Regions from separate parts of the Streptomyces sp. YJ-C3 genome, predicted to be linked through region 2. Evidence: riboswitches for the same ligand, from Rfam matches in the RefSeq annotation. Region 2 holds a riboswitch; each other region holds the start of a gene.
What was found. A riboswitch is a leader RNA that binds a small molecule or an ion and turns the genes downstream of it on or off. The one in region 2 is predicted to bind cyclic di-AMP.

Region 1 (7,413 bases), 2.2 Mb from region 2:
TGATCTACGGCATCGACGGCCAGACCCCGGCGAGCTGGCGCGCCTCCCTCGACGCAGCGCTCGCCTGGCGCCCCGAGGAGCTGTACCTCTACCCGCTCTACGTCCGGCCGCTGACCGGCCTGGGCCGGAGCACCGCCCCGCTGTCCGACCACGCCTGGGACGAGCAGCGGCTGCGCCTGTACCGCCAGGGCCGCGACCATCTCCTGGAGCACGGCTACGAGCAGGTGTCGATGCGCATGTTCCGGCGCGCGGACGCCCCGGCGCAGGGCCCGGACGACTACGCCTGCCAGACCGACGGCATGATCGGCCTGGGCTGCGGCGCCCGCTCGTACACCTCGTCGCTGCACTACTCCTTCGAGTACGCCGTCGACATGCGGGAGATCCGCGCGATCATCGACGGCTACACGGCCACCGCCGCCGAGGAGTTCGCGCGGGCGCGGCACGGCCGCCGGGTCGACGGGCGGGAGGCGCGCCGCCGTCATCTGCTGCAGTCGCTGCTGCAGGCCGAGGGCATGCCGCTGGACGACTACCGGCTCCGGTTCGGCGCCGGCCCGTTCGACGACTTCGCGGCCGAGCTCGCGGCGTTCGCCGCGCGCGGCTGGCTGGAGCCGTGGGACGACGGGGAGCGGCTGCGGCTGACGCCCGAGGGCCTGGCGTACTCGGACGCGCTCGGGCCGGAGCTGTTCTCCCCCGAGGTGCGCGCCGCGATGGCCGCGTACGAGCCGAGGTGAGCGGGCCGATGGACCTGACGCTGCTGTACCGGGGGCCGCTGTCCTCGTGCGACTACGACTGTCCGTACTGCCCGTTCGCCAAGCGCCGCGACTCCACCGCGCAGCTGCGCGCGGACCGCGCGGCGCTGGAGCGGTTCTCCGGCTGGGTGGCCGGGCAGCGCGAGGACCGGCTGTCCGTCCTGTTCACGCCGTGGGGTGAGGGGCTGGTGCGGTCCTGGTACCGGAAGGCGATGGTCGAGCTCTCGCACCAGCGGCACGTCGCGCGCGTCGCCATCCAGACGAATCTGAGCTGCCGCACGGAGTGGCTCGCCGACGCCGACCTGGACGCGCTCGCCCTGTGGTGCACGTTCCACCCGGGGCAGACGCCCTACGAGCGGTTCCTCGGCAAGACGCGGGAACTGGCGCGGCGCGGGGTGCGGTTCAGTGTCGGCGTGGTCGGCCTCCCGGAGCATCTGGAGCAGGCCCGTACGCTGCGCAGGGCGCTGCCGTCCGAGGTGTACCTGTGGGTGAACGCGGCGGAGGGCCGTACGTACACGGACGAGGAGGCCGCGGCCTGGACGGCCGTCGACCCCCTCTTCCCGTACAGCAGGCATCCGCACCGCTCGGCCGGGCTGCCCTGCCGGACCGGTTCCTCGGTCGTCTCGGTGGACGGCGAGGGCACGGTGCGCCGCTGTCACTTCGTCCGGGCCGAGCTGGGCAACCTGTACGACGGTTCCTGGCGCGCGGCGCTCGGACCCCGGGCATGCCCGCTGGCGGTCTGCGACTGTCACATCGGCTACGTCCACCTGGAGACGCTGCCGCTGTACGACGTCTTCGCGGGCGGGGTCCTGGAGCGGATACCGGCGGCGCCGGTTCAGGCGGTCAGGACGCCGATTCCAGGTGCGCCTTGATGATGTGCGGGTCCACGAACCCCTTGGCCTCCACGCGGTCCCCGGAGGACTCCCCGCGCAGCCGCCGGCCGATCCACGGCACCAGGAACTCCCGGGCCCAGTGGATGTCGTCGCGCCGCACCTCGAACGTGCCGCGCGGCGGGAGCAGCGGCCAGGGCTGCTCCGGGTCGGCGGGCACGTCGACGCCGAGCATCTGCCCGGCGCGCAGCGCGACGCGGGTGTGTCCTTCGGCGGAGAGGTGCAGCCGGTCCTCGTCCCAGGCCCTGCGGTCCTGGATGGACTTCAGCGACCACAGGTCGAGCATCGTGCAGCCGTGCCGGTCGGCGATGGCCCGTACGTGCATGTTGTACGTGGCGATCTTGCCGCGCAGATGCTTGAGGACGGCCACGTCGCGGGTGTCGAAGCCGGTGGCGACCATGACGGTCCCGGCGGCCTCGGTCAGGCGCACCACGGCCTTCTCGAAGCGCTCGGCCACGTCGTCCGGGTCGGTGCCGGGGCGGATGATGTCGTTCCCGCCGGCGACCAGGGACACCAGGTCGGGGGCGAGCTCGACGGCCCGCGGGATCTGGTCCTCGACGATCTGGTCGATGAGCTTGCCGCGCACGGCGAGGTTCGCGTACTGGAAGGTGTCCTCGGGGACGCGGTCGTCCAGGAGGACGGCGAGCCGGTCGGCCCATCCGACGAAGTTCCCGTCGGGCCCGGGGTCCCCGACGCCTTCGGTGAAGCTGTCCCCCACCGCCGCGTAGGACCGAATCGTGCCGCCGCTGAGTGATCTCGATTCGTTTGCCACGACCACACATCTTTCACCCTCGGTTGTGACCTACGCGACCGTAGCCAGGGGTTGACGCGTGGTGAGAAAACCCACTCGGCGCCCGGGGAATATCCCCGGGCGCCGAGAAGATCGCGCGTGGTGCCGCGGCTCAGACGTTGACGCCGTGCTCGCGCAGGTACGCCAGCGGGTCGATGTCGGAGCCGTAGCTCGGCGACGTACGGATCTCGAAGTGCAGGTGCGGTCCGGTGACGTTGCCGGTCGCGCCGGAGAGGCCGATCTGCTGGCCCGCGGTGACGGTCTGCCCGGAGGAGACGCCGACCGACGACATGTGGGCGTACTGCGAGTAGCGGCCGTCGGCGTGCTGGATGACGACCTCGTTGCCGTAGGCGCCGTCCCAGCCGGCGGAGACGACGGTGCCGGCGCCGACCGCCTTGATCGAGGTGCCGGTGGGCACGACGAAGTCGGTGCCGGTGTGGTAGCCGCTGGACCACATCGAGCCGGACTGGTGGTAGGGCGTGCCACTGGTGCCGTCGACGGGCTTCACGTAGTCGGCCGTGGTGGTGCTCGCCTGCGTGGCCGTGGTGGTGGCGCTCTTGGCCGCGGCGCCGTCCAGCGTGAGCTTCATGCCGGGCTTGATGAGGCCGGAGTCGGAGCCGACGACGTCTTTGTTGGCCTGGTAGAGCTTCTTCCAGCCGCCGTCGACGTCCTGCGCCTTGGCGATCTTGGAGAGCGTGTCACCGGCCTTGACCGTGTAGGTCTTCGCGGCGGTGTCGGCGGTCGCCGCGTGGGCGCCGGTGGCGCCGATGAGCGGCAGGGCGAGCGCGGCCCCGCCGGCCGAGGCGACGGCGGCGGCGCGCGTGACGCGCTGGGACTTCGGGCGGCGGTGCTTTCCCTTGGCGGGCATGGCGGATTTCCTCTCCGTCGCCTGCGAGGTGAGCTGTCGGGTTCGGGCTGGAGTTGCCCGGCCGCGCCCGGTGTACGAGCACGACTTCACCCCTAGCCGCATGGGGAATTCCCTCGGCGGCGTACTGCCTGTGGGTCCCCCGCTCCTGCCGTCACGGGTCGTGGTTCGGAGTCCGGGCGGTGGCAGGACTAGGCGTTCCGCCCGGATTGAAGGGTGACCGTAAGGCAGCACGAAAGGCGGCGACAAGCATCGAATTGACTTATGGTGCCGCTTTCTTGATCGACTGAGAGCTTTCTGTGTCACCCTGCGTCGACGGTCGCGCTTTACCGGCGCCATACCTTCAAGAAAATCAAGGGAATTCCCGAGAGGTGGATTCGAGGCGACCGCCACGCACCGTCACGGCTATGAGCCTGCTCACGCGCCCGGCCACAATCTCCCTTCCCTTGCGGATAGTTGGCGCATAAATACCTAAAACGGACACATGGTTGGCGCCGGAATCCATGTCGTATCGTCGGGAGCGCGCCCGCCGGCGAGCAACGCCGGTGATCCGACCGGGAGGAGCCCCCGTGACGCAGCACGCCCCGTCCACCGAGCCCGAGCTGTCCGGAGTGCGCAACTTCCGCGATGTGGGCGGCCTGCCGACGGTGGACGGCCGGAGCGTGCGGCCGGGCGTGCTCTACCGCAGCGGCCATCTCGCCCACGCCACCGCCGAGGACGCGGCGTTCCTCGCCGGGCTCGGCCTGCACACCGTCTTCGACTTCCGCAACGCCGCGGACCAGCGGCTGGAGGGCGCCGACGTCGAGCTGCCCGGCGTGCGCAATGTGAACCTGCCGCTGTCCGACCCGGCGGACGGCGCCGAGTTCTGGCAGATGGTCCGCGACGGCGACATAGAGCAGCTGCGGTCCCTGCTGTCCGAGGGCCGCGCCGCGGACCGCATGATCACGTCGTACCGCTCGATCATCACCCAGCGCACCGCCGAGCACAGCCGCGTGCTGCGCTCGATCGCCGAGGACAGCGTCCCCGCCCTGATGCACTGTGCGGCGGGCAAGGACCGGGCGGGGCTGTCGATCGCGGTGACGCTGCTCGCCGTCGGCGTGGAGCGCGACGCGATCGAGGCGGACTACCTGGAGTCGAACGCGAAGCACCGCCGCTACAAGGTGCGCCGCAGCGGCACGTCCGCCGACGCCTACTCCCCCGAGGTCATGGAGCTGCTCAGCCCGCTCTTCGACGCTCGCTCCACGTACCTGCACGCGGCCTTCGACACCATCGAGCAGACCTGGGGCGGCACGGACCGCTACTTCGAGGAGGGCCTGGGGCTCACCGCGGCCGAGCGCGACCGGCTGCGCGAGCGGCTCCTGGTCTGACCCGGCTACTCGCCCCCGCCCAGCGTGAACAGCAGGTAGATGAAGGCGGCGAGGGCGTGCCCCGCGAAGACGTACACGAGGACCCGGACCCAGATGCCGCGCGGCAGCTTGTCCTCGATGTCCCGCCGGGCGGGCTGTTCCCCGGCGGTGGGCTCGGTCGCGTCGCTCATGTCAGTCATGTCGGGCCTCCCGGGCCGGACCGGCCGCCGGGCCGAGGCACAGCGCGGCGGTCGGGCTCTGCAGCAGGGTGTGTACGAAGAGGAGCTCGGCCCCGCCCGGGTCCCCCGCGGCGATCCGGTGCGGGGTGAGCGAGTCGAAGTGCGCGCTGTCCCCGGGGTCGAGCCGGTAGGACGTGTCCCCCAGGCGCAGCCGCAGCCGCCCTTCGAGGACGTAGAGCCACTCCTCGCCGGGGTGGACGCGCACGATGTCGCCCTGCGAGCCGTACGGCACGTGGACCCGCAGCGCCTGCATGCCGCGGCCGGGGGAACCGGCCTGGAAGTACGTCCAGCCGCCGGCCTCGGTCGCCTCCATGTCCCGGGCGCGGACGACCGCGTCCCGGTCGGCGGGGGTCTCGCCGAGCAGTTCGGAGACCGTCGTACCGTAGATGCGGGCGAGGGCGAGCAGCATCGGCAGCGAGGGCTGGCGCTGACCGGTCTCCAGGCGCGACAGATGCGCGGGCGACAGACCGGCGGAGCGGGCCGCGGCCTCCAGCGTGAGGGCGGCACGGCGGCGCAGGGCACGCAGCTGGGGCGCGACGGCGGGCAGCTCCGGGGGCTCCGGAACCTCCTTCGGGAGGGCAGGGCTCATACGGTCGATTCAGCCAGAGCCCTGCCCGAGGGGCAAATTTATTGCCTCAGAGGCAAACCGTTCCGGGCGGTCAGCGGTTGGCGACCGCCTGCTTGATCAGGGTCTTGCTGAAGTCCCACATCAGCCCGCCGCCACTGTGCGCGTCGTCCATCACGGCGGTGAACGCCGCCACGAACCGCTCGACGTCGGCCTCGTCCACCACGAGCGGCGGGATCAGCTTGATGACTTCGAGGTGGTCGCCGGAGACCTGGGTGAGGATCCGGTGCTTCTGCAGCAGCGGCACGACGACCATCTGGGCGAACAGGCCCTTGCGGGCGGCCTGCAGCATGGTCCAGCGGCTGCGCAGCTTGAGTGACCTGGGCCGGCCGAACTCGATGCCGATCATCAGGCCGCGCCCGCGGATGTCGCTCAGCAGCTCGTAGCGGTCGACGAGCGCGGTGAGCCGGGTCTTCAGCAGCTCGCCCATGGCCCGGGCGTTCGCGACGGTCTCCTCGTCCTCCATGACGGAGAGCACCGCGAGCCCGGCGGCCATGGCCTGCGCGTTGGACCCGAAGCTCGCCGAGTGGACGAGGACGCGGTCCATGGACGAGTAGACCTTCTTGAAGATCCAGTCCTTGCCGAGCGTCGCCCCGACCGGCACGTACCCGCCGGACAGCGCCTTGGCCACGCACACGAGGTCCGGCTCGACGCCGTCCTCGTGCTGGTACGCGTAGAAGTCGCCGGTGCGGCCGAGGCCGGTCTGCACCTCGTCGGCGATCAGCAGCGCCTTGTGCCTGTGCAGGAGTTCCTGCGCGGCCCGCAGATAGCCGGGCGGCGCCTCGTGCACGCCCTTGCCCTGGATCGGCTCGACGATGAGCGCCGCGACGTCGCCCTTCTTCAGCTCCTTCGCGAGCGCGTCGAGATCGCCGAGCGGCACGGGGGTGTCGGGCAGCAGCGGCGCGAAGCCGTCACGGAACCCGTCCTCGCCGTTGACCGACAGCGAGCCGGTGGTCAGGCCGTGGAAGGCGTGCGAGCAGTACAGGACGCGCGGCTTCCCGGTGGCGTAGCGGGCGAACTTCAGCGCGGTCTCCACCGCCTCCGTGCCGCTGTTGCCGAAGAACACCCGGTCCAGGTGCGGGCTGTGCGTCAGCAGCTTCTCGGCGAGCAGGCCCGGCAGCGGCTGGCAGTCGAACCGGGTCAGATCGGCGAGCGAGGCGTCGAGCACGTCGTGCAGCGCCTTGCGGACGACGGGGTGGTGGCGGCCCAGGCCCATGACGCCGAAACCGGCGAGCATGTCGAGGTGGTCGTTGCCGTCCGCGTCCCAGAAGTGCGCGCCCTCGGCCCGCTCGTACACCTTGTCGAAGCCGATGGTGTGGAGCATCTTCGGCAGCTGGTGGTTGAGGTACTTGGCGTGCAGCTCGTACCGTTCGGCACCGCGCTCGGCCAGCAGCGTGCCGAGGTCGAACTCCTTGCTCATACGTCGTTCTCCTTGCCGGCCACGGGCGGCCTGACGGCTTTCAGGTTCAGGGAGGCGCTGATCCGCCCCGCGATCTCCACGGGCGTCAGGCCGATGTCGGCGAGCACCTCGCCCCGCTTGGCGTGCGCCAGGAACTGTTCGGGAATCCCGAACCGCCGTACGGGCACGTCGACTTCGGCCTCCCCGAGCGCGAGCGCGACGGCCGAGCCGACGCCGGCCGCCTTGCTGTTGTCCTCGACGACGGCGACGAGCTCGTGGGCGGCGGCCAGCGGAGCGAGATCGGGGTCGACCGGCTTGACCCACCGCGGGTCCACGACCGTGCAGGCGATGCCCCGTGCCTCCAGCAGCTCGGCGGCCTGCAGGCACACGGGCGCCATCACGCCCACGGACACGAGCAGCACCCGCGGCTCGTCGGCCCGGTGCAGCACGTCGATCCCGCCGATCCGGTCGACGGCCTCGATCGAGGCGCCCACGGATTCCTTGGGGAAG
Region 2 (7,413 bases):
GATCACCACCCGCCAGGCCCTGACCCGGCTGCGCACGCTCGACCGCCGCAAGGAGTCCTACGTCGGCCCCTGGCTGCCCGAGCCGCTGCTCACCGCGCCCGACGTGGCCGAGGACGTCGAGCTGGCCGAGAGCGTCTCGATGGCGATGCTGCTCGTCCTGGAGACCCTCGCGCCGACCGAGCGGGCGGTGTTCGTGCTGCGCGACGTGTTCGACCTCGGATACGACGAGATCGCGGAAGCCGTCGAGAAGAGCCCGGCCGCCGTCCGGCAGATCGCCCACCGGGCGCGGGCGCACGTCGCGGCGCGCCGGCCGCGCGGGGTCGTTTCCCCCGCCGAGAGCCGAGGCGCGCTGGAAGCCTTCCAACGGGCCGTCGACACAGGGGACTTGCAGGGCCTGCTCGACATCCTCGCCCCGGACGTCGTCTTCCTGGGCGACGGCGGCGGAGTCGTCCGGGCCGCGCTGGAGCCCGTCGTGGGGATCGAGAACGTGGCCCCCGTGCTGAGCCGGTTCATCGCCCTGGTGACGGCGCAGCAGACCCGCCTCAACGGCGCCCCGGCGCTGACGCTCCGGATCGGCGACGAGATCGTGGCCGTCCTCGCGGTGCGCATCGACGACGGCCTCGTCACCGGCCTCTACGCCGTGCGCAACCCCGAGAAGCTGTCGCGGGTGGAGCGGGAGACCCCCGTGAGCCGCTGAATCAGCCGGTGACGCACGGGAGTTCGATCTCCAGCTGCGCCAGCTCCGCGCGCTCGGCCACCACATGGATCGCCGCGATGTCCCCCGATCCGGCGGGCCCGAACGTGAACCTGAGGACCAGGGCGAGGCGGCCGTGGACCGCCATGACCAGGCCCGGCACGCCGTCGATGAGCGCGACCCCGGTGAGCCGCGCCCGCGCCACCGCCGCCATCGCGCTCTCGGCCACGGCCCGCGCGCCGGCCAGCGTGACCGGCTCGGGCGTGGGGATGACGGCCCGGTCGGCGTGCAGCACGACATCCGGGGCGAGCAGCGCCAGCAGCGCCTCGAAGTCACCGCCGCGCGTGGCGGCGAGGAAGGCCTCGACGACCCGGTGGCGCAGCGCCGGGTCCGAGCCGGAGGCGGGCTCCGCGCCCCGCACCCGGCGCCGGGCCCGGCTGGCGAGCTGGCGCACGGCGGCGGGGGAGCGGTCGAGGAGCGGCGCGATCTGCTCGAACGGCACCGCGAACGTGTCGTGCAGGACGAACGCGACCCGCTCCGCCGGCGACAGCGTGTCCAGGACGACCAGGAGCGCCACCCCCACCTCGTCCGCGAGCAGGGCCTCCTCCTCGGGATGGCCCTGCTCGTCGGGGCCGAGCGCCGGGTCGGCGGGCCGCTCGTCTAGCGGGGTCTCGTGGCGCGTGGCGCGGGACCGCAGCATGTTGAGGCAGACCCGGGCGACGACGGTGGTCAGCCAGCCGGCGAGGTTGCCGACCTCGTCGGTGTCCGCGCGGTCGGCGCGGATCCAGGCCTCCTGGACGGCGTCGTCGGCCTCGCTGAGCGAACCGAGAATCCGGTACGCCACCGAGCGCAGCCGGGGCCGCTGCTCCTCGAACCGCTCCGTGAGCCGCGCCGCCGTGCCCGTCGCCCGTATCGGGTCCTTGTCCGTCACGGCAGCAGTACAACACGGCGGCACGGCCGGGATCTCAGGAAACCCGCGTGGCCCCGGCGAACGGCATCTGGTCGATCGGCGCGATCCGCACGGGCGCGCTCGGGTTCGGCGCGTGGATCATCTGCCCGTTGCCGATGTAGAGCCCGACATGGCTGATGCCGGAGTAGAAGAACACCAGGTCGCCCGGCTGCAGTTGGGACTTCGAGACCCGCTGCCCCGCGTTGATCTGCGCGTACGTGGTGCGCGGCAGCGAGACGCCCGCCGAGCGGTACGCGGCCTGCGTCAGGCCCGAGCAGTCGAAGGCGTTCGGGCCGGTGGCGCCCCAGACGTACGGGCTGCCGAGCGCGTTGTGTGCGAAGGCGATGGCCGCCTGGGCACGGGAGTTGGGGGCCGTGCCCACCTTCCCCCGGGGCGTGGAGCGGGAGGCGCGGTCGCCGCCGTCGGCCGTGGTGAGGTCCCGGTCCGCCGGGGTGAGCCGGTCGAGCAGCTGCCGGGCGTCCGCCAGCTTCTTCGTCACCGTCTTCTTCTGCTTCTCCAACTCCTTCTGCTTGGCTCGCAGTTCGGAGAGGGAGCCGTCGGCCTGGGTGTGCAGCTGGTCGATCTCGCGCAGCTCCTTGCGGACGCGGGTGATCGTGGCGGCCTGGCGGGTGCCGACGCGGTTCGTGAAGGACGCCTCGTCGAGATAGCGGTCGGGCGTGGAGGACAGCAGCAGCTGTACGGACGGGTCCACGCCGCCCGTGCGGTACTGCGCCGCCGCGACCGCACCCAGTTGCTGGCGCTGCGTGTTGAGCGACTCCGTCCGGCGGGACGCCTCGTCCTGCAGCGAGTCCACCTTCTTGCGGGCCTTGCCCGCCTTCTCCTTCGCGCCGTTGTACTTCTCGGTGGCGACCTCCGCCTCCTGGTAGAGCCTGTCGACCTTCGCCTTCACCTGAGCGGGGCTGAGGTTCGGCTCCGCGTGCGCCGCACCGCCGTCGAAGGCGATGGTGGTCGCCGCGGAGGCGAGAGCGAGGGTGGCCGCGGTGCGGACCGTACTGCCACTGAACGAACGCTGTTTCGGCTTGCGATGCGCTGCCGGCACGAAGTGCCACGTCCTTCCGGTCGTACTGCCTGCCTGCACGTACTGCTGCGTGAGGGGCGCCGATCGCGCGTCCGGCGGCGGCCCGCACAGGGGGAGCGGGCCGCCGCCGGACCTTTCTCGGCGGTGGTGTCCGACTGCCGCCCCTGGCCCGGGCGGCGGTGGGGAGCCGGTCACCTGAGGAAGGACGCTAAACCTCTGCGTAACGGGTTGGCGCCGGATTGTTAGGAACTGGCTTGTTTGTTACGGCTGGTGGCAGAGAGTGATGGACAGGTGCGCGTAGTGGCCCGAAGCGGCCCGAAGTCGTCCGCGAGGGCTACGGGGGATCGGTGTCGGGACGACACGGGCGTCCCGTTAGGCTCCGCAGCATGGACGTACTCATCCATCTCTTCGTCGGCCTGCACATCATCGGCATCGCCTCGCTGCTCGGCGGCTTCCTCACGCAGATGTCGGCGATGGGGCAGGGCACGGCCCGCTTCAACAAGGCCATGCTGCACGGCGCCCTGACCATGCTGGTGACCGGTGTCGCCCTGGTCGGCCTCCATCAGGCCGACGACAACACCGTGAACAACATCAAGATCGGCGTGAAGCTGGCGATCCTGATCGTCATCCTCGGCATCGTCTACGTGAAGCGCGACGAGGAGAAGGCGGAGAAGGGCCTGTTCGCGGCGGTCGGCGGCCTCACCGTGGCCAACATCTTCATCGCCGTGCTCTGGACCTGACGGCCCCGGCCGAGCGGGCCGCCCCCACCGCGGTGACCAGCCAGACGGCCACCGCGATCCACAACAGCACCTGTCCCGGCCCCTTGAGCCAGGACGTCTCGACGGCGGTGGCCACGGAGAGCGTGGCCACGGCCGTCACCCCCATCGGGAACACCGTCGACCAGCGCCGCACGTCGTACGTGAACCGCGGCTCCAGCACCTCCGCCACCGCGAGCACCACGTACCAGGCCAGGTCGAGCGCGAGCAGCACCCCGCACATGTCGCGCAGCACCCCGGTGACGTCGGAGTTCCAGAGGTCACCGGCCCGCCCGGCGAGCACCAGCCGGGCCGCCGCGAGCGCCGAGATCCCCAGCGCCCCGCCCGCGATCCAGTGGTCCCCGGCCCCCTCGAACACCTGCCGGCGGTCGAACCGGGCGAACGCGACGACGTACAGCACGATCCCGCACCAGAACACCACCACCGCCGCGTGGCCGAGCCAGGCCACGCCCAGCTCCGCCGACAGCGTCGCCCCGAGCACGGCCAGGCTCTGGGTCGCCACGCAGACGAGGAAGACGAGCCCCGGCATCCGCGGTTTCCAGTGGCGGACGACGGCGAGGAGCAGCACGGGCCACACGAGCGCGGCGATCACCAGCAGCGCCTCGGCGAGCGCCTGCAGGCCCGCCAGCGAGAGCCGGGTGCCGAGGACGCACGTCGCCGCGACCGCGGTCAGCGCGGGCGGCGTGTCCGCCTCGCGCTCCCAGCGGCCGCGGTCGCGGACGAGACGGAGCAGGAAATCGCAGGCCAGCACCGCCCAGAGCGCCGCGGCAAGGACCAGGAAGACACCGGACAGGACGGCGTACCCGGTCAGCCGGAACCCGACCGAGACGATGCCGGTCGCCATCACGGCGGCACCGGCGGCGGGCGGGAGCTGGGACCAGAAGGACTGCGGGATCACGTCCGGGCGGTGCTGCACCGCCCGAACGTAACCGCGGATCCGGTCAGGCGGGGCGCACCACGCTGTGGATCGACCCCGTGCCGTCGTAGTAGATGGACTCCTCGCGGACGTACGCCCCCGGCTTCGGCGCGTGGATCATCATGCCGTCGCCGAGGTAGAGGCCGACGTGGCTGATGTCGTCGTAGAAGAAGACCAGGTCACCCGGCTGGATGTCGGAGAGCGGGACGGTCGTGCCGACCTCCACCTGGTCCCAGGTGGTGCGCGGCAGCGAGATGCCCGCCGCCTTCCAGGCCGCCTGGGTCAGCCCCGAGCAGTCGTACGAGTCCGGGCCCGTGGCGCCCCACACGTACGGCTTGCCCTCCTGGGACTTGGCGAACGCCAGCGCCTTCGCCGCCTTGGCCGCGTAGGTCGACGACGAGCCGGACGAGCCGGACGAGCCGGACCCCGATCCGGACGACGTACCCGAGCCGTCCTCCTGCCGGGCCGCCTCCTCGGCCGCCTTCCGCTTCTGCTCCTCCTCGGCCTTCTGCTTCTGGGCGAGCTCGGCGGCCTTCTTGCGGGCCGCCTCTTCCTTCTTCTTCTCGATCGCCGCGAGCCGCTGCTTCTCCTCGGCCGTCAGCTCGGACAGCAGCCGGCGCGCGTCGGAGAGCTTGGACTGCACGCTCTGCTTCGAGGTCTTCAGCTCGGTCTGCGAGGAGGTGAGCTGCTGGAGGTTCTCCTGCGCCTCGGTGCGCTTCTTCGCGGTCGCGCGCTGCTGCTCCTGGTAGTCGTCGACCGCCTTCTTCTGGCTGGCGGTCATCCGGCTCATCAGGTGGTTCTGCGCGAAGTAGTCCTCGGGGTCGTCGGCGAGGAACATCGTCGCGGTGTCGCTGACCCCGCCCGAGCGGTACTGCTCGGCGGCGAACCGGCCCAGGTCCTGGCGGGCCGCGTTCATCTTCTCGGTGCGCTGCGCGATGTCGTCGAGGAGCTGGTCGACCTGCTTCTTCTTGCTGTCGGTCTGCTCCTTGGCGGAGTTGTACTTCTGCGTGGCGACCTCGGCCTGCCGGTACAGGGTGTCGACCTTCTTCTGCACCTCTTCGAGGCTCGGCCTGGCCGGCTGCGCGGGGGCGGCCTGTGCCGTCTGCGAGAGCAGGGCCACCGAGGTGAGGGCGGCGGTCGTGATCCCGACCGCGGGGGTGGTGCGAAGGCCGCCCGACATCCGGGAGCGGGTGCGCGGCTTGCGGTGCGACGCCAAGGAGGCGACTCCTTCCGTGGTCCGCCTACCGGGTTAGCTGTCGGGTTCGGGCGTACGGAAGGCTGCCCTACGGTCAACTGCCCGATGGTGCCGGGCCGTTGAGCCGATTCACCCCAAGGTCGGTTGGGTCCCCGGTTCCCTGCCTCTCGGCGTACGGAACTCAGCGGGGGCTGCCCGGTCGCCGCGTTGTTCGCGAGCGGGGGGACGGGCTGCCCGCGCAGCACCGTAGCCAACTCGTGTTGCTGCTGTGAAGGTTGATGTTCGATATGCCCGATACATTTTCGTGACCTTGGCGACTCCGCGGCCCCGCACCTGGCCGTATGCGGCCAACCCCTCATGGTCTGCGGCGATTTGTTCGCATTTCGTCCATGCGCTTGTCGGGGATGCGGGAGTGTGTGGGCTTCACTCACTATTTGTGAAGGTGTCGTCATGGAGTGTGACGAGGGGGCGTCCGGTGTCCGGGCCCGGCCGACCCGCGCGTTCCGAAGCCGCTGACCTGCTCGGACGGGCGGTGTGGTGAAGGCGGCGGCGGGGTGTCAGTGGGGCGGCCTAGACTCGTAGAGCGATGAGCAGCCTCTTTGACGACAACTTCCTGGCCAGCCTCCAGCGCGGCGCGGAGGAGCCCCCGCCGCCGCCCGAGGACGAGCACGACGGCCCCGCGCCGGAGCCGATCCCGGACGACCTGTTCGGCGGGAAGTTCGACGTGCCCCCGGCCAGGGACGCCTACTACCGCGACGGCGCCCCCCGCCCGGCCCTCGACCCGGCGGCCCTCCTCGACGGGCTGAACGAGAACCAGCGGGCGGCCGTCGTGCACGGTGGCACCCCGCTGCTCATCGTCGCGGGCGCCGGCTCCGGCAAGACCCGCGTCCTCACCCACCGCATCGCCTACCTGCTGGCCGAGCGCGGCGTGCACCCCGGCCAGATCCTCGCGATCACGTTCACGAACAAGGCCGCGGGCGAGATGAAGGAGCGCGTCGAGTCCCTCGTCGGCCCGCGCGCCAACGCCATGTGGGTCTCGACCTTCCACAGCGCCTGCGTGCGCATCCTGCGCCGCGAGTCGAAGAAGCTCGGCTTCACCTCGTCGTTCTCGATCTACGACGCCGCCGACAGCAAGCGCCTGATGGCCCTGGTCTGCCGCGACCTGGACCTCGACCCGAAGAAGTTCCCGCCGAAGTCCTTCAGCGCCAAGATCTCGAACCTGAAGAACGAGCTGATCGACGAGGAGGACTTCGCCGGCCAGGCCGCCGACGGATTCGAGAAGACGCTCGCCCAGGCCTACGCGATGTACCAGTCGCGGCTGCGCGAGGCCAACGCGCTGGACTTCGACGACCTGATCATGACGACGGTGAACCTGCTGCGCGCGTTCCCCGACGTCGCCGAGCACTACCGCCGCCGCTTCCGCCACGTCCTGGTCGACGAGTACCAGGACACGAACCACGCGCAGTACGCGCTGGTGCGCGAGCTCGTCGGCCCGGCCCAGGACGCGGAGGGCAACGACGCGGACCCCGCCGAGCTCTGCGTCGTGGGTGACGCCGACCAGTCCATCTACGCGTTCCGCGGCGCCACGATCCGCAACATCCTCCAGTTCGAGGAGGACTACACGGACGCGACGACGATCCTGCTGGAGCAGAACTACCGCTCCACCCAGACGATCCTCTCCGCGGCCAACGCGGTCATCGAGCGCAACGAGTCGCGCCGCCCCAAGAACCTGTGGACCAACGCGGGCGCGGGCGCCCAGATCACCGGCTACGTCGCGGACACCGAGCACGACGAGGCCCAGTTCGTCGCCGAGGAGATCGACCGGCTCACGGACGCGGGCGACG
Region 3 (7,413 bases), 1.3 Mb from region 2:
ATCACCGCGACGGAGCCGGGGGCGAGGAGCCGCTGCACGGAACGGGCCTCGGCACGCTGCTCACGGGCGCGCTGCACCGCGAGGGACGCCTCCGTGGGCTCCAGGTCGAACTCCAGGCGGACGACGCCGTCCTCGAAGCTGCGCTTCTGGGTGTATCCGGCGTCCGTGAACACCTTGATCATTTTGGTGTTGGCGGGGAGCACCTCGGCGGCGAACCGGCGGATGCCGCGCTCCCGGGCGACGGCGGCGATGTGCTCCAGAAGGGCGGACGCCACGCCGCGCCCCTGATGGGCGTCCTGCACGAGGAAGGCGACCTCGGCCTCGTCGGCGGGCGCGGAGGCGGGTCTGCCGTTCGGGTCGATCCGGTCGTAGCGGACGGTCGCGATGAACTCGCCGCCCACCGTGGCGGCCAGGCCGACGCGGTCCACGTAGTCGTGATGGGTGAAGCGGTGGACGTCTTTGTCGGACAGACGGGGGTAGGGCGCGAAGAAGCGGTAGTACTTCGACTCGTCCGAGACCTGCTCGTAGAAGCTGGTCAGGCGCTCGGCGTCGTCGGTGGTGATGGGCCTGATCCGGGCGGTGCCGCCGTCGCGCAGCACGACGTCGGCCTCCCAGTGGGCGGGGTAGGCGTGCCGGTCCGACGGGGTCTCCATGCCGCAAGGGTAGGGCTGGCCACCGACAAGCGGGCGACAGTCGTACGGGTCGCGGCCCGCGCGCGTGGGAGGCAGGCTATGGAAGGCCGAAGGGCAGTGCTCGGAGGGGACCTGGGTCCGCGTCGAGCACGCTCCACGGTGTGTGAGAATGGTCTAGACAACCGTGAGACACCTGAAGGGCAGCATCACATGGCTGAGCGCCGCGTCAACGTCGGCTGGGCCGAGGGCCTCCACGCCCGCCCCGCCTCCATCTTCGTCCGCGCGGCCACGGCGGCCGGCGTCCCCGTGACGATCGCCAAGGCTGACGGCAACCCGGTCAACGCCGCCTCCATGCTCGCGGTGCTGGGCCTGGGCGCCCAGGGCGGCGAGGAGATCGTCCTGGCCTCCGACGCCGAGGGTGCGGACGCCGCGCTCGACCGTCTGGCGAAGCTGGTCTCCGAGGGCCTCGAGGAGCTTCCCGAGACCGTCTGATCCCATCAGTTCGGCGGAGCCGCGCGTTTCCCTTCGAGGGCGCGCGGCTCCGCCGTTTTCGCATTCGGACACCACCGCGCGAAATTCAAGCACGCCGAATAGGGCAGCAGAATTACACCGCACTGGACGTCTTTAATCAGGGCGGCAAAAGATACTGCGCGGCTCATTCGATGAATACCGCACTTCTTTGTATACGGCCCCCCTGTTAATGCTGGAGCCCCGCCGTGTTTACGGCATGTTGCGAAGTCCTCACACGGTCGCCCGCACGGGGGACGCGCAGCCGGTGGGCCGTGACGGCGCGCTCGGTGTGCAGGGCGGTCAGGGAGCGGGCCCGCTCGGCGTCGCCGCGGGCCACCGCGTCCACGATGGCGCCGTGCTCCGCCCAGGAATCGCCCGGCTGGGCCGGGGTCTCGACGGCGTACATCCACGCGATCTTGTGCCGGAGCTGGGTGAGCAGGGTGATCAGGCCGGGGCTTCCCGAGGCCTGTGCGAGGGTCTCGTGGAACCAGCCGCCCAGGGAGCGCAGATCCTCGCTCTGGCCCCGCCTGGAGCGCTCCTGCCCCAGCCTGACCAGGCCACGCAGCACCTTGAGGTGGGCCTCGGTGCGACGCTGCGCGGCGCGCGCGGCACCCAGCGGCTCCAGCAGCATGCGGATCTCCAGCAGGTCGGCGGCCTCCTGCTCGGTGGGTTCGGCCACGCACGCGCCCGCGTGCCTGCGCGTGACGACGAAGCCCTCGGCCTCCAGGGTGCGCAGCGCCTCGCGGACCGGGACGCGCGAGACCCCGTAGCGGCGCGCGAGCAGTTCCTCGGTGAGCCTGCTGCCGCGCTCGTAGACACCCGCGACGATGTCGTCGCGGATCGCCGTGCATACCGAGTGCGCGGGAATGCGCATGACCCGACCTCCGCCTTAATCCCCGCGAAACGCGGTCGATTGACGCCCGTGCAAGCGCGATTGACACCTGTTCGACGCGCCCGCCCAGTGACTCTATTCCACCCTCCTTGAATTTCCGACGGCAGGCCGGAATCCATGGATATTTTTTGGACAGGAACAGCGTGCACACGCGAAAGCCCCGGCTCGGCGGCCGGGGCTTTCGGGGACTGCTGCTGCGGATGCGTCAGACGTTCACGCCGTGCGAGCGGAGGTACGCGACGGGGTCCATGTCGGAGCCGTAGTCGGGGGTCGTGCGGGCCTCGAAGTGGAGGTGCGGGCCCGTGACGTTGCCGGTGGCGCCGGAGAGGCCTATCTGCTGGCCGGGGGTGACGGCCTGGCCGACGGAGACACCGATGGACGACAGGTGACCGTACTGGGTGTACGTGCCGTCGTTCATCTTGATCACGATGTTGTTGCCGTACGCGCCGCCCCAGCCGGCCTCGACGACGGTGCCGGAGCCCACGGCGTGCACGGAGGTGCCGCTCGCCGCGTGGAAGTCGATGCCGGTGTGGCTGCCGGAGGACCACAGGCCGCTGCTCGCCTTGTAGGCGGTGGAGACGTAGGAGCCGGTGATCGGTGCCACGAAGGAGTTGAGGCGCTTGCGCTCGGCCTCACGGGCGGCGCGCTCCTTGGCCTCGCGCTCCTTCTTGGCCTTCGCCTCGGCCTCGCGCTTGGCCTCCTGGGCCTTCTTCTTCGCCTCGGCCTCGGCCTTCTTCTTGGCGGCGGCTTCAGCGGCGGCCTTCTTCTGCGCGGAGGCCTGCGCGTCGATCTGGTCGGCCAGGGAGTCGCCGATGGCGATGGCCTGGGTCAGGCCGTTCTGGTCGGCGGCCGCGTTGTCGGCGGCGAGAGCGGGGGCGGCGAGGCCTCCGAGGACACCGGTCGTGGTGATCGCCGCGACACCCGCGACCTGCGCGGTGGTACGCGTGAGACGGCTGGGACGACGGTGCTTCCCGGTGGCACGGGTGAACGCCATGAAGTGGCTGGTCCTTTCCTTCCCTCTCGCCTACCGGGTTAGCTGACGGGTTCGGAGCAGGAAGGTCTCCTACGGACACCCTCCCCGTACGGGAAGAGCGTCCGATTCACCCCAGGGACTGCGGTGGGTCCCCGGCTCCCCTGGCTCGCGCCGTGGGGGACTCGGCGATGACTGTCCGGTGTCGCGGGCGCGACGTAGGTCTGGCGGACAGCCGGACCGACGCTAAACGGGACATCTTTTAATCAACAAACGGATCCCGGCTTTTGTAGTGCATGCCACAGACCAGACAGGCAACCTCCGCCCCAATTCGGACATTCGTGATCCAAGGTCGGTCGTGGACGGACGTGAGCGACAGCACGAAGCCCCGGTGGTCGGCGTGACCATCGGGGCTTCGTGCGGCGTGCGGGACGGGGGTCAGCCCGTGACCACGGTCACCTCACCGATGCCGAGGGCCCTGACGGGCTCCTCGATCTGCGCGGCGTCGCCCACGAGGATCGTCACCAGCCGGTCGGCCGGGAAGGCGTTCACGACCGCCGCAGTGGCCTCCACGGTGCCCGTCTCGGCGAGTTGGCGGTACAGCCGGGCCTGGAAGTCGTCCGGCAGCTGCTGCTCGACCTGGTCGGCGAGGGTGCCCGCGACCGCCGCGGCCGTCTCGAACTTCAGCGGGGCCACACCCACCAGGTTCTGCACGGCCGTGTCGCGTTCCGCGTCCGTGAGGCCCTCGGCGGCCAGCGTGCGCAGGACCTTCCAGAGGTCGTCGAGCGCGGGTCCGGTGTTCGGCGTGTCCACGGAGCCGCTGATGGCGAGCATCGCCGCGCCCGTCCCGTCGGGCGCGGACCGCAGCACCTGGGCGAAGGACCGCACACCGTAGGTGTAGCCCTTCTCCTCGCGCAGGACGCGGTCCAGGCGCGAGGTGAGCGTGCCGCCGAGGCAGTACGTGCCGAGGATCTGCGCCGCCCACACGCGGTCGTGCTTGTCGGGCCCGATCCGGCCGATGAGCAGCTGCGTCTGCACCGCTCCCGGACGGTCCACGACGACGACCCGGCCGGTGTCGTCCGCGGTGACCGGCGGCGCCGGGCGCGGCTCGCTCGTGTCGCCGGTCCAGGCGCCGAGCGTGTCCGCGAGGAGGGCGTCGAGGTCGGTGCCCGTCAGGTCGCCCACCACGACGACGGTCCCGGTGGCGGGACGTACGTGCTTCTCGTAGAAGGCGCGCACGGCCACCGCGTCGATGGCGGCGACGGTCTCCTCGGTGCCCTGACGCGGGCGCGACATGCGCGAGCCGGCCGGGAAGAGCTGCCTGGAGAGCTCCTTGGCGGCGCGGCGGGCCGGGTTGGCGCTCTCGTGCGGGATCTCGTCCAGGCGGTTGCGGACGAGGCGCTCGATCTCGCTGTCCGCGAAGGCGGGCGCCCGCAGGGCGTCGGCCAGCAGGGCCAGCCCCTTGGGGAGGCGGGAGACCGGCACTTCCAGGGAGACGCGGACGCCGGGGTGGTCGGCGTGCGCGTCCAACGTGGCGCCGCAGCGCTCCAGTTCCGCCGCGAACTCCTCCGCGGAGTGCTTGTCGGTGCCCTCGTTGAAGGCACGCGCCATGATCGTGGCGACGCCGTCGAGCCCGGCGGGCTCGGCGTCCAGCGGCGCGTCCAGGTTGATCTCGACGGCGACGACCTGCTGGCCGGGACGGTGGCAGCGCAGCACCGTCAGGCCGTTGGCGAGCTCGCCGCGCTCCGGGGCGGGGAACGCCCACGGCTTGGCCGCGCCGGCCTGCGGCTGGGGGTGGAAGTCCATGGTCGCGAGCTGCTCGGTCACCGGCCCGCCTCCTCGTCGTTCTCGTCGCTCTCGTCATCGGGGTCGGCGGGGGCCGTCGGCTCGTACACGAGGACCGCGCGGTTGTCGGGGCGCAGGCGGGCCTTGGCGACCTCCTGGACCTCCTCGGCGGTCACCTCGAGGACGCGCTGCACGGCCGTGAGCGCGAGCTGCGGGTCGCCGAACAGTACGGCGTAGCGGCACAGTTCGTCGGCGCGGCCCGCCACGGTGCCGAGCCGGTCCAGCCACTCGCGCTCCAACTGGGCCTGGGCGCGCTCCATCTCCTCGGGCGTGGGACCCTCCTCGGCGAACCGGGCGAGCTCCTCGTCGACGGCGGCCTCGATGACCGGCACCTCGACGTCTCCGGAGGTCTTCACGTCGAGCCAGCCCAGGGAGGGCGCGCCGGCCAGGCGCAGCAGTCCGAACCCGGCGGCCACGGCGGTGCGGTCGCGGCGCACCAGACGGTTGTAGAGCCGCGACGACTCGCCGCCGCCGAGGACCGTCAGGGCGAGGTCGGCGGCGTCGCACGCGCGCGTGCCGTCCTCCGGGAGCCGGTAGGCCGCCATGAGGGCGCGCGCGGGGACCTCCTCCTCGACGACCTCGCGCAGCTGCCCGCCGATCACCTCGGGCAGGGAACCGTCGCGCGGGGCGGCCTTGCCGTCGTGGCCGGGGATGGAGCCGAAGTACTTCTCGACCCAGGCGAGCGTCTCCTCGGGGTCGATGTCGCCCACTACGGAGAGCACCGCGTTGTTGGGCGCGTAGTAGGTGCGGAAGAAGTTCCGCGCGTCTTCGAGGGTGGCCGCGTCCAGGTCGGCCATGGAGCCGATGGGCGTGTGGTGGTACGGGTGGCCCTCCGGGTACATGAGGGCGGTCAGCTTCTCGAACGCGGTGCCGTAGGGGACGTTGTCGTAGCGCTGACGGCGCTCGTTCTTCACGACGTCCCGCTGGTTCTCCATCGACTCCTCGTCGAGGGCGGCCAGCAGCGAGCCCATGCGGTCGGCCTCCAGCCAGAGCGCGAGCTCCAGCTGGTGGGCGGGCATGGTCTCGAAGTAGTTCGTCCGCTCGAAGCTCGTCGTGCCGTTGAGCGACCCGCCCGCGCCCTGGACGAGCTCGAAGTGACCGTTGCCGTGCACCTGCTTCGAGCCCTGGAACATCAGGTGCTCGAAAAGGTGAGCCAGGCCCGTACGGCCCTTGACCTCGTGGCGCGAGCCGACGTCGTACCAGAGGCAGACCGCCGCGACCGGGGTCAGGTGATCCTCGGAGAGCACCACACGCAGGCCGTTGGCCAGCCGGTGCTCGGTCGCTGTCAGGCCGCCGGAGCCGGCCTCGGCGGTGGCCGTGTGACCCATGGGCATGTAGGTCCCTTCGATCGCGGGGAACGGAGAACACTGCGAACACTGAAAACACAGAACTGCTGCCAGTCCTGCCACTGTATGCAAGCGTGCTGACACCTGGCGAAGTTCCCGCTCGAGCTACGCCGTAAGCGAGCATGAAGCCCCCGAGCGGGCCGCGAACCACCCGGTATGGACGGGTCGCGATCAGCGTTGTCAGTGGGGCGGTCCACAATGGTCCGCGACAGTTCCCGTTCATGTACCCGTTCATGTTGGTGAAGGAGCCGCAGCAGCGATGGCCCGCCGCAGCACGAAGACCCCGCCGCCCGACGACTTCGAGGAGAAGATCCTCGACATCGACGTGGTCGACGAAATGCAGGGCTCCTACCTGGAGTACGCGTACTCGGTCATCTACTCGCGCGCCCTGCCCGACGCCCGCGACGGGATGAAGCCCGTCCACCGTCGGATCGTCTATCAGATGAACGAGATGGGCCTGCGCCCCGACCGTGGCTATGTGAAGTGCGCCCGTGTCGTCGGCGAGGTCATGGGTAAGTTGCACCCCCATGGTGACGCGTCGATCTACGACGCCCTGGTGCGTCTGGCACAGCCGTTCTCGATGCGCGTACCGCTGGTCGACGGGCACGGGAACTTCGGTTCGCTGGGCAACGACGACCGCCCGGCCGCCATGCGGTACACCGAGTGCCGCATGGACCCGGCAGCCGGTCTGATGACGGAGTCGATCGAAGAGAACACGGTCGACTTCGCACCGAACTACGACGGGCAGGAGCAGGAGCCCCTCGTTCTCCCGGCGGCGTACCCGAACCTTCTGGTCAACGGCGCGTCGGGCATCGCGGTCGGCATGGCGACCAACATGGCGCCGCACAACCTGGGGGAAGTGATCGCCGCCGCGCGGCATTTGATCAAGCACCCGGGGGCCGACCTCGAGACGCTCATGAAGTTCGTGCCGGGGCCCGACCTGCCCACCGGCGGCCGGATCGTCGGCCTGTCCGGCATCAAGGACGCCTACGAGTCCGGGCGCGGCACGTTCAAGATCCGTGCGACGGTCTCCGTGGACACCGTGACGGCGCGCCGCAAGGGGCTCGTCGTCACCGAACTGCCCTTCGCGGTCGGTCCCGAGAAGGTCATCGCGAAGATCAAGGAGCTCGTCGGTTCGAAGAAGCTCCAGGGCATCGCGGACGTGAAGGACCTCACCGACCGCGAGCACGGCCTGCGCCTGGTCATCGAGATCAAGAA
Region 4 (7,413 bases), 180 kb from region 2:
CTGCGCGCAGCCCAACCTGACCAGGTCCTGGGTGACCTCGGTCAACTCCCAGGGCTGGAAGCTGATCCCCCTCTACGTAGGCGCCCAGCCGCCCTGCCAGACCGGCACCCGCAACGAGAAGATGACGACGTCGAACGCCGCGTCCCTCGGCGCGGCCGACGGCAAGGACGCCGTGGCCAAGGCCTCCGCGCTCGGCATGAAGGCGGGCAGCGCGCTCTACCTGGACATGGAGCCGTACGACATCAAGAACGCGTCCTGCAACAAGGCCGTGCTCACCTACGTACGCGCCTTCGACAAGGCGCTGCGCGCCAAGACGTACCGCGCGGGCTACTACGGCTTCAGCAGCTCCAGCGCCGCGGCGATCGCCACCGAGAAGGACCGCACCGACCTGCCGGGCAACCTCTGGTACGCCAAGTGGGACAAGGTCAACACGACGACCTCCGACTGGCCCTGGCCGAAGTCCCTCTACACGGACCACAGCCGCGCCCACCAGTACATGGTCAACAGCAAGGAGACGCGCGGCGGTTACACGATCACCGTGGACCGCAACGCCTGGGACGCCCCGGTCGCCCTCGTCGGCTGACCCGGGCGGGGCGGAGCGAGTACCTCAACTCGCGGCGAATCGTTGTCGAATAGGTGGCCGAGCCTGCGGCCACCTCCTACCATCGATCATCGGACTTTGTGCACCGACGCACAAACTCGCCGCAGGGAGGCTCACCTTGCACCGCCGCAACAGCAGCCGTCGCCGTACCGCGCTCGTCCTGTCCGCCGCCGCCATCGCCGCGGTCCCCGCTCTCACCGCCTGCGGTGGCGACGCGCACCCCGGCGCCGCCGCCGTCGTGGGCGGCCAGCGCATCACGGTCTCCCAGCTGGAGAGCCGGGTGAACGAGGTGCGGGACGCCCAGCAGGCCGTCACCACCGACAGCGAGTACGAGCAGGCCATCGCCAAGACCGGCGGCCTCACGCGCAACACGCTGCACACGATGGTCTTCGACCGGGTGCTGCACCGCGCCGCCACCGACCAGGGCATCACCGTCACCCGCAAGGAGATGCAGGACATGCGGGCCGGCCTGGAACAACAGGCGGGCGGCGCCAAGCAGTTGGAGACCGCCTGGCTGGCGCGGTACAGCGTGCCGCCGAAGCGGCTGACGGAGAGCCTGCGCACCGAGATCGAGGCGCAGAAGCTGGCGACCGCGCTCGGCGCCGACACGCAGACGCAGGAGGGCCAGGCCGTGTTCTGGAAGGCCCTCGGCGCGGCGTCCAAGGAGCTGCGCGTCGATCTGAACCCGCGCTACGGCGCCTGGAAGGTGACCCCCACCAGCCGCCTCGTGGAGGCCGAGACGCCCTGGCTCAAGCAGATCACCAAGGAGCCCGCCGAGACCCAGCAGACGGCCTAGGGGAGGGGGACGGTCGCGGCCTGCGTTACGTTCGAGTGGTGAAGGATCGAGAGGTGCACGGCACCACCAGCGACACCACCGGCGCGGCAGGCCGCATCGTCCTGCTCACCACCAGCCACCGGGTCGCCCCCGGACTGCTGTCCTGGCAGGCGTGGGCGGCCCTGCGCGGCGCCGACGCGGTGCTGTGCGCCGACGCCGCGCACCCCCAGCTCCCCTACCTCGAGGAGGCGGGGGTCGAGGTCACCGTCGCGGCGGCGCCGCTCACGGCCCGCGATCTCGTCGACCGCTGCGCCGACGGCGGCCGCACCGTCGTCGTCCTGGCCACCGCCGAGGGCGACCGCCGGCTCACGGACGGCCTCGCGACGCTGGCCGGCTCGGGCCGCGAGCAGATGCCGTCCCTCGAACTGCTCCCCGGCTCGTACGACCTGCCGGGCGCCCGCCTCCTCGACCTCGTCCAGGTCATGGACCGCATCCGCCGCGAGTGCCCCTGGTCCTCGCTGCGCACGCACGAGGACCTGGCGAAGTACGCGATCGAGGAGGCGTACGAGCTGGTGGAGGCCATCGAGACGGGGAACAGGGACGAACTGCGCGAGGAGCTCGGCGACGTGCTCCTCCAGGTCGTCTTCCACGCACGCATCGCCGAGGAGTCGGCCGGCGAGGCCGGCGAGGCCGACGAGGACACCGCGCCGTTCTCGATCGACGACGTGGCGGGCGGCATCGTCACCAAGCTCATCCACCGCCACCCGCACGTCTTCGGCGACGACACCGCGTCCACGCCGGAGGAGGTCAAGGAGCACTGGCTGCGCACGAAGGCCGAGGAGAAGCAGCGGGCCTCGGTCACGGACGGCGTCCCGGTCGGCCAGCCCGGCCTGGCCCTGGCCGCGAAGCTCGGCTCGCGCGTGCGCACGGCGGGGCTCGACGTACCGGTGCCGACGGGATCCGGTGTGGGGTACGAACTGCTGGCGCTCGCCCTGCGGGCGGAGGCGGACGGGGTGGACCCGGAGGCGGCGCTCAGGGCAGTGGCCCGGGTGTACCGGGACGCGGTGCGGGCGGCCGAGGGCCTGGCGGGGTAGCCGGCGCAGCGCCCCTGGCGGGGCGGATACCGTCGGGGAGTGACCGAAAGCCCCGCCCCGCACGACGCACCCGCCCCGCACGACGCACCCGCCGCGATGCCCGAACTCTTCACCTGGGAGTTCGCGAGCGACCCGTACCCCGCCTACGCCTGGCTGCGCGAGCACGCCCCCGTGCACCGCACCACCCTGCCCAGCGGCGTCGAGGCCTGGCTGGTCACCCGGTACGCGGATGCCCGGCAGGCCCTCGCCGACCAGCGGCTCAGCAAGAACCCGGACCATCACGACGGGTCGTCGCACGCCAAGGGCAAGACCGGCATCCCGGGCGAGCGCAAGGCCGATCTGATGACGCACCTGCTCAACATCGACCCGCCGGACCACACCCGGCTGCGCCGCCTCGTCTCGAAGGCGTTCACCCCGCGTACGGTGGCCGAATTCGCGCCCCGGGTGCAGGAGTTGACCGACGACCTGATCGACCGGTTCGCGGCGAAGGGCGAGGCGGACCTGATCCACGACTTCGCCTTCCCGCTCCCCATCTACGCCATCTGCGACCTGCTGGGCGTTCCGCGCGAGGACCAGGACGACTTCCGGGACTGGGCGGGCATGATGATCCGGCACGGGGGAGGGCCGCGCGGCGGCGTCGCCCGTTCCGTGAAGAAGATGCGCGGCTATCTCGCCGAGCTGATCCACCGCAAGCGCCACGACCCCGGCGACGATCTGATCTCCGGCCTGATCCGCGCCTCCGACCACGGCGAGCACCTCACCGAGAACGAGGCCGCGGCGATGGCCTTCATCCTGCTCTTCGCCGGCTTCGAGACGACGGTCAACCTCATCGGGAACGGCACGTACGCCCTGCTCACCCACCCTGAGCAGCGCGCGCGGCTGCAGCGGGCGCTGGCCGAGGGCGACACCGGGCTGCTGGCGACCGGCGTCGAGGAACTGCTGCGCTTCGACGGCCCGGTCGAGCTGGCGACCTGGCGGTTCGCGACCGAACCCCTCACCATCGGCGGCCAGGACATCGCCACCGGGGACCCGGTCCTCGTCGTGCTCGCCGCCGCCGACCGCGACCCGGCGCGCTTCGCCGCACCCGACACCCTCGACCTCGCGCGCCGCGACAACCAGCACCTCGGCTACGGCCACGGCATCCACTACTGCCTCGGCGCCCCCCTCGCGCGCCTGGAGGGACAGACCGCGCTCGCCACCTTGCTGACGCGCCTTCCGGACCTGCGACTTGCCCAGGATCCGGCCGATCTGCGGTGGCGCGGCGGTCTCATCATGCGTGGACTGCGCACGCTGCCGGTGGAGTTCACGCCCCACCAGAACTGACGAGCCGTCACATCTGTGACTTTCACGTGATCTGCGCTGCATCGACTTGTGACAAGCGTTCGAGTCCCGCTACGTTCACCAGTCATCGCGACACGTGCACATCCTGCACTCCCGCATCACCCGTCGCGTGCAGCAGCATCAGTCTCGCGAAAGGGAACCGCATGCTCTCCGGGAACGGTCGTCACCGTCGCCCCCGTCAGGCACCCGCTCTCGTTGTCGCCGCCGGTGTCACCGGCAGCGCCATCGCGATCCCGCTGCTCGCCGCGACCAACGCGAGCGCCGCCTCCACCAGCACGTGGGACAAGCTCGCCGAGTGCGAGTCCGGCGGCCAGTGGAGCCTGGACGCGGGCAACGGGTACTACGGCGGACTGCAGTTCTCGCAGGAGATGTGGGAGCAGTACGGCGGTCTCGACTACGCCGCGCGCGCCGACGAGGCCAGCAGATCCCAGCAGATAGCCGTCGCCGAGAAAGCGCTCGACGACCGCGGGCCGAGCGCCTGGCCGAGCTGCTCGATCGTGGCCGGTCTCACCAAGAGCGACGACTCGGCCGATGTCGACCCGGGCGCGAGCGCCTCCCCGTCGGACGACTCCTCGGACGGCTCCTCGGACTCCGCCGACGACTCCGCCACGGATTCGGGAGACAAGAATCACGACGGGTCCGGCACATCGGACACCCCGTCAGCCGACGCGACGGGCGATACCTCCGGTAACACGTCGAGCGACGACCCGAGCGACACGGCAAGCGACAAGTCGGACAAGTCGGGGCAGTCCGCCGACGATTCCGGCACCGACCCCAGCGCCGACGCCTCCGGCTCGGCGGCCGATCAGGAGCCCTCGGACGCGGCCACCCCGTCCGCCCCGGCCTCGGACGACGCCTCCGCCGGCGGCCGTCACCGCGGCGACCGCGCCACGGACGACACCTCCGACTCCCGTACGGGAGAAGGCCGTCACGCCTCCCGCGAGGAGCGGCGCGACGAAGGGACGTACACGGTCCGCTCCGGCGACAACCTGTGGGACATCGCCGACGCCCATGACGTCGACGGCGGGTGGGATGCGCTCTACGACCTGAACAAGAAGACGGTCGGCTCCGACCCCGACCTCATCCTTCCTGGTCAGAGTCTGGATCTTGGCCTCGAATCGGGCGAAAAGTAGCGGGAGTTCAGGGCTGGTTGGGGCGCGTATGTCCACTTTTGCGCGAGTGAGACATGAGTCTCAAAGACCCTGATCGTCTTTGAAATCGGGCGGATCCACTGCTTAACGTCGTCACCGCTCGCCACTGCGGGCCCCGACGGACGTCACGCCGAATCCTGCCAACGTCCGTACGGGAACAGTCGACGCGTCAGCGCCGTAGGCAGGAGCGGGGGACCCAGGTAAGTGCCGTTCAGGGAGACCGAGACGGCTTGGGGTTAAGCCGCGCACAAGGATGCGCGGCCGGGCACTCACTGGCCCGAACCCGACAGCTCACCTCGTAGGCGTCGGTGAGGGGATCTCTCCATGCTGCTTTCCAGCAAGGGCAAGCACCGCCGCCCGTCCAAGGCCGTCCGTGTCGCCACGCTCGCCGGCGTCGCCGGTGCCGCTGTCGCCGTCCCGCTGATGGGCGCCACCTCCGCCTCCGCCGCCTCCACCTCCGAGTGGGACCAGGTCGCGCAGTGCGAGTCCGGTGGCAACTGGTCCATCAACACGGGCAACGGCTACTACGGCGGCCTCCAGTTCTCGTCCTCGACCTGGGCCGCGTACGGCGGCACCGCCTACGCCTCCTCCGCCGACCAGGCCTCCAAGGCCCAGCAGATATCGGTCGCCGAGAAGGTCCTCGCCGCGCAGGGCAAGGGTGCCTGGCCGAGCTGTGGTGTGGGCCTGTCCGGCGCCTCCACCTCGAACTCCGCCCCGGCTCCCGAGCAGCCGAAGCAGCAGCAGGCTCAGCCGCAGCAGCGCTCCGAGTCCTCCACGACCACCCGCTCCGAGCAGCGCCAGGCGCCGCAGCAGCAGGAGTCGAAGAAGACCGTCACGACCCCGACCGGCAAGAAGGTCAAGAAGGGCGACGGCGAGTACAAGGTGAAGCACGGCGACACCCTCAGCAAGATCGCCGAGGCGCACGGCACCACCTGGCAGAAGGTGTTCAAGCTCAACAAGGACATCGTCACCGACGCCGACCTGATCTACCCGGGTCAGCAGCTGCACCTGAAGTAAGCCGCACGTATAGAGGGGAGCCTCGGCATCGGCGGACGCCGAGCTCTTTCGACCCGTCCCCATGTAACGGGCCGCTCGCATCGGCGCCCCATCCCGGCATCCGGGGTGGGGCGCCTTGCTGTCCGCCGACTGCGGCACCGTCGCGGCTGCCCGCGGCCCGCACCCGGCGCTCGGCCCGGACACGGCGGACGGGATTCCGTCACCCGCACGCCACCACCCCGTTTTGTTCCAGTTGGGAACATTTCGCTAACGGCGTTGTCCACGAGACGGGCGGTCGGCTGGCCGATGCCCCGGAGCCGGTTAGGCTCATGGGTGCGGGAATGCGTTACCGAGGCAGCCCGCCCAGTTGCGTCACATCCCAGAAGGAGATGCTCGTGCCGTCCATCGACGTCGTCGTAGCCCGGGAAATCCTGGACTCCCGAGGCAACCCCACGGTCGAGGTCGAGGTCGGCCTCGACGACGGCAGCACGGGTCGTGCTGCCGTTCCGTCCGGTGCCTCCACCGGTGCCTTCGAGGCCATCGAACTCCGTGACGGTGACCCCAACCGTTACCAGGGCAAGGGTGTCGAGAAGGCCGTCCTCGCCGTCATCGAGCAGATCGGCCCGGAGCTCGTCGGCTACGACGCCACCGAGCAGCGCCTGATCGACCAGGCGATGTTCGACCTGGACGCCACGGACAACAAGGGCTCCCTCGGCGCCAACGCCATCCTCGGCGTCTCGCTCGCCGTGGCCCACGCCGCCTCCGAGGCCAGCGACCTGCCGCTCTTCCGCTACCTCGGCGGTCCGAACGCGCACCTGCTGCCCGTCCCGATGATGAACATCCTGAACGGTGGGTCGCACGCCGACTCCAACGTCGACATCCAGGAGTTCATGATCGCCCCGATCGGCGCGGAGTCCTTCTCCGAGGCGCTGCGCTGGGGCACCGAGGTCTACCACACCCTCAAGAAGGTCCTGAAGGCCAAGGGCCTGTCCACCGGCCTCGGCGACGAGGGCGGCTTCGCCCCGAACCTGGAGTCGAACCGCGCCGCCCTCGACCTCATCCTCGAGGCCATCAAGGAGGCCGGCTACATCCCCGGCCAGCAGGTCGCGCTCGCGCTGGACGTCGCCGCCTCCGAGTTCTACAAGGACGGCAAGTACCAGTTCGAGGGCAAGGAGCGCTCGGCGGCCGAGATGACCGAGTACTACGAGGAGCTCGTCTCCGCGTACCCGCTCGTCTCCATCGAGGACCCGCTGTACGAGGACGACTGGGCCGGCTGGAACGTCATCACCGAGAAGCTGGGCGACAAGGTCCAGCTCGTCGGCGACGACCTCTTCGTCACCAACCCGGAGCGCCTGGCCCGCGGCATCGAGGAGAACTCGGCGAACGCCCTCCTCGTCAAGGTCAACCAGATCGGCTCGCTGACCGAGACCCTGGACGCCGTCGAGCTGGCCCAGC

Region 1: another riboswitch for cyclic di-AMP. It lies ahead of ACVHNB_RS13795 (M23 family metallopeptidase); the one in region 2 lies ahead of ACVHNB_RS04045 (C40 family peptidase).
Region 3: another riboswitch for cyclic di-AMP. It lies ahead of ACVHNB_RS09605 (M23 family metallopeptidase); the one in region 2 lies ahead of ACVHNB_RS04045 (C40 family peptidase).
Region 4: another riboswitch for cyclic di-AMP. It lies ahead of ACVHNB_RS03290 (transglycosylase family protein); the one in region 2 lies ahead of ACVHNB_RS04045 (C40 family peptidase).

Annotation. Positions count from the first base shown of each region.
Region 1 covers NZ_CM132685.1:3,150,104-3,157,516, reverse strand. The annotation lists gene ACVHNB_RS13810 (STM4012 family radical SAM protein) at 1-731, shown strand, start outside; gene ACVHNB_RS13805 (STM4011 family radical SAM protein) at 740-1,621, shown strand; gene ACVHNB_RS13800 (SGNH/GDSL hydrolase family protein) at 1,593-2,411, opposite strand; gene ACVHNB_RS13795 (M23 family metallopeptidase) at 2,542-3,297, opposite strand; cyclic di-AMP (ydaO/yuaA leader) riboswitch at 3,301-3,486, opposite strand; gene ACVHNB_RS13790 (tyrosine-protein phosphatase) at 3,864-4,661, shown strand; gene ACVHNB_RS13785 (DUF6126 family protein) at 4,667-4,840, opposite strand; gene ACVHNB_RS13780 (helix-turn-helix domain-containing protein) at 4,833-5,468, opposite strand; gene ACVHNB_RS13775 (aspartate aminotransferase family protein) at 5,539-6,924, opposite strand; gene dxs (1-deoxy-D-xylulose-5-phosphate synthase) at 6,921-7,413, opposite strand, start outside.
Region 2 covers NZ_CM132685.1:912,125-919,537, forward strand. The annotation lists gene ACVHNB_RS04020 (RNA polymerase sigma-70 factor) at 1-697, shown strand, start outside; gene ACVHNB_RS04025 (sigma-70 family RNA polymerase sigma factor) at 699-1,625, opposite strand; gene ACVHNB_RS04030 (C40 family peptidase) at 1,660-2,703, opposite strand; gene ACVHNB_RS04035 (hypothetical protein) at 3,069-3,422, shown strand; gene ACVHNB_RS04040 (tellurite resistance/C4-dicarboxylate transporter family protein) at 3,400-4,374, opposite strand; gene ACVHNB_RS04045 (C40 family peptidase) at 4,400-5,590, opposite strand; cyclic di-AMP (ydaO/yuaA leader) riboswitch at 5,598-5,752, opposite strand; gene pcrA (DNA helicase PcrA) at 6,156-7,413, shown strand, end outside.
Region 3 covers NZ_CM132685.1:2,163,620-2,171,032, reverse strand. The annotation lists gene ACVHNB_RS09620 (bifunctional acetate--CoA ligase family protein/GNAT family N-acetyltransferase) at 1-653, opposite strand, end outside; gene ACVHNB_RS09615 (HPr family phosphocarrier protein) at 843-1,124, shown strand; gene ACVHNB_RS09610 (GntR family transcriptional regulator) at 1,330-2,016, opposite strand; gene ACVHNB_RS09605 (M23 family metallopeptidase) at 2,240-3,028, opposite strand; cyclic di-AMP (ydaO/yuaA leader) riboswitch at 3,041-3,205, opposite strand; gene ACVHNB_RS09600 (M16 family metallopeptidase) at 3,443-4,810, opposite strand; gene ACVHNB_RS09595 (M16 family metallopeptidase) at 4,828-6,183, opposite strand; gene ACVHNB_RS09590 (DNA gyrase/topoisomerase IV subunit A) at 6,455-7,413, shown strand, end outside.
Region 4 covers NZ_CM132685.1:733,132-740,544, forward strand. The annotation lists gene ACVHNB_RS03265 (glycoside hydrolase domain-containing protein) at 1-583, shown strand, start outside; gene ACVHNB_RS03270 (SurA N-terminal domain-containing protein) at 720-1,397, shown strand; gene ACVHNB_RS03275 (nucleoside triphosphate pyrophosphohydrolase) at 1,436-2,470, shown strand; gene ACVHNB_RS03280 (cytochrome P450 family protein) at 2,567-3,793, shown strand; gene ACVHNB_RS03285 (transglycosylase family protein) at 3,955-4,944, shown strand; cyclic di-AMP (ydaO/yuaA leader) riboswitch at 5,126-5,282, shown strand; gene ACVHNB_RS03290 (transglycosylase family protein) at 5,287-5,979, shown strand; gene eno (phosphopyruvate hydratase) at 6,348-7,413, shown strand, end outside.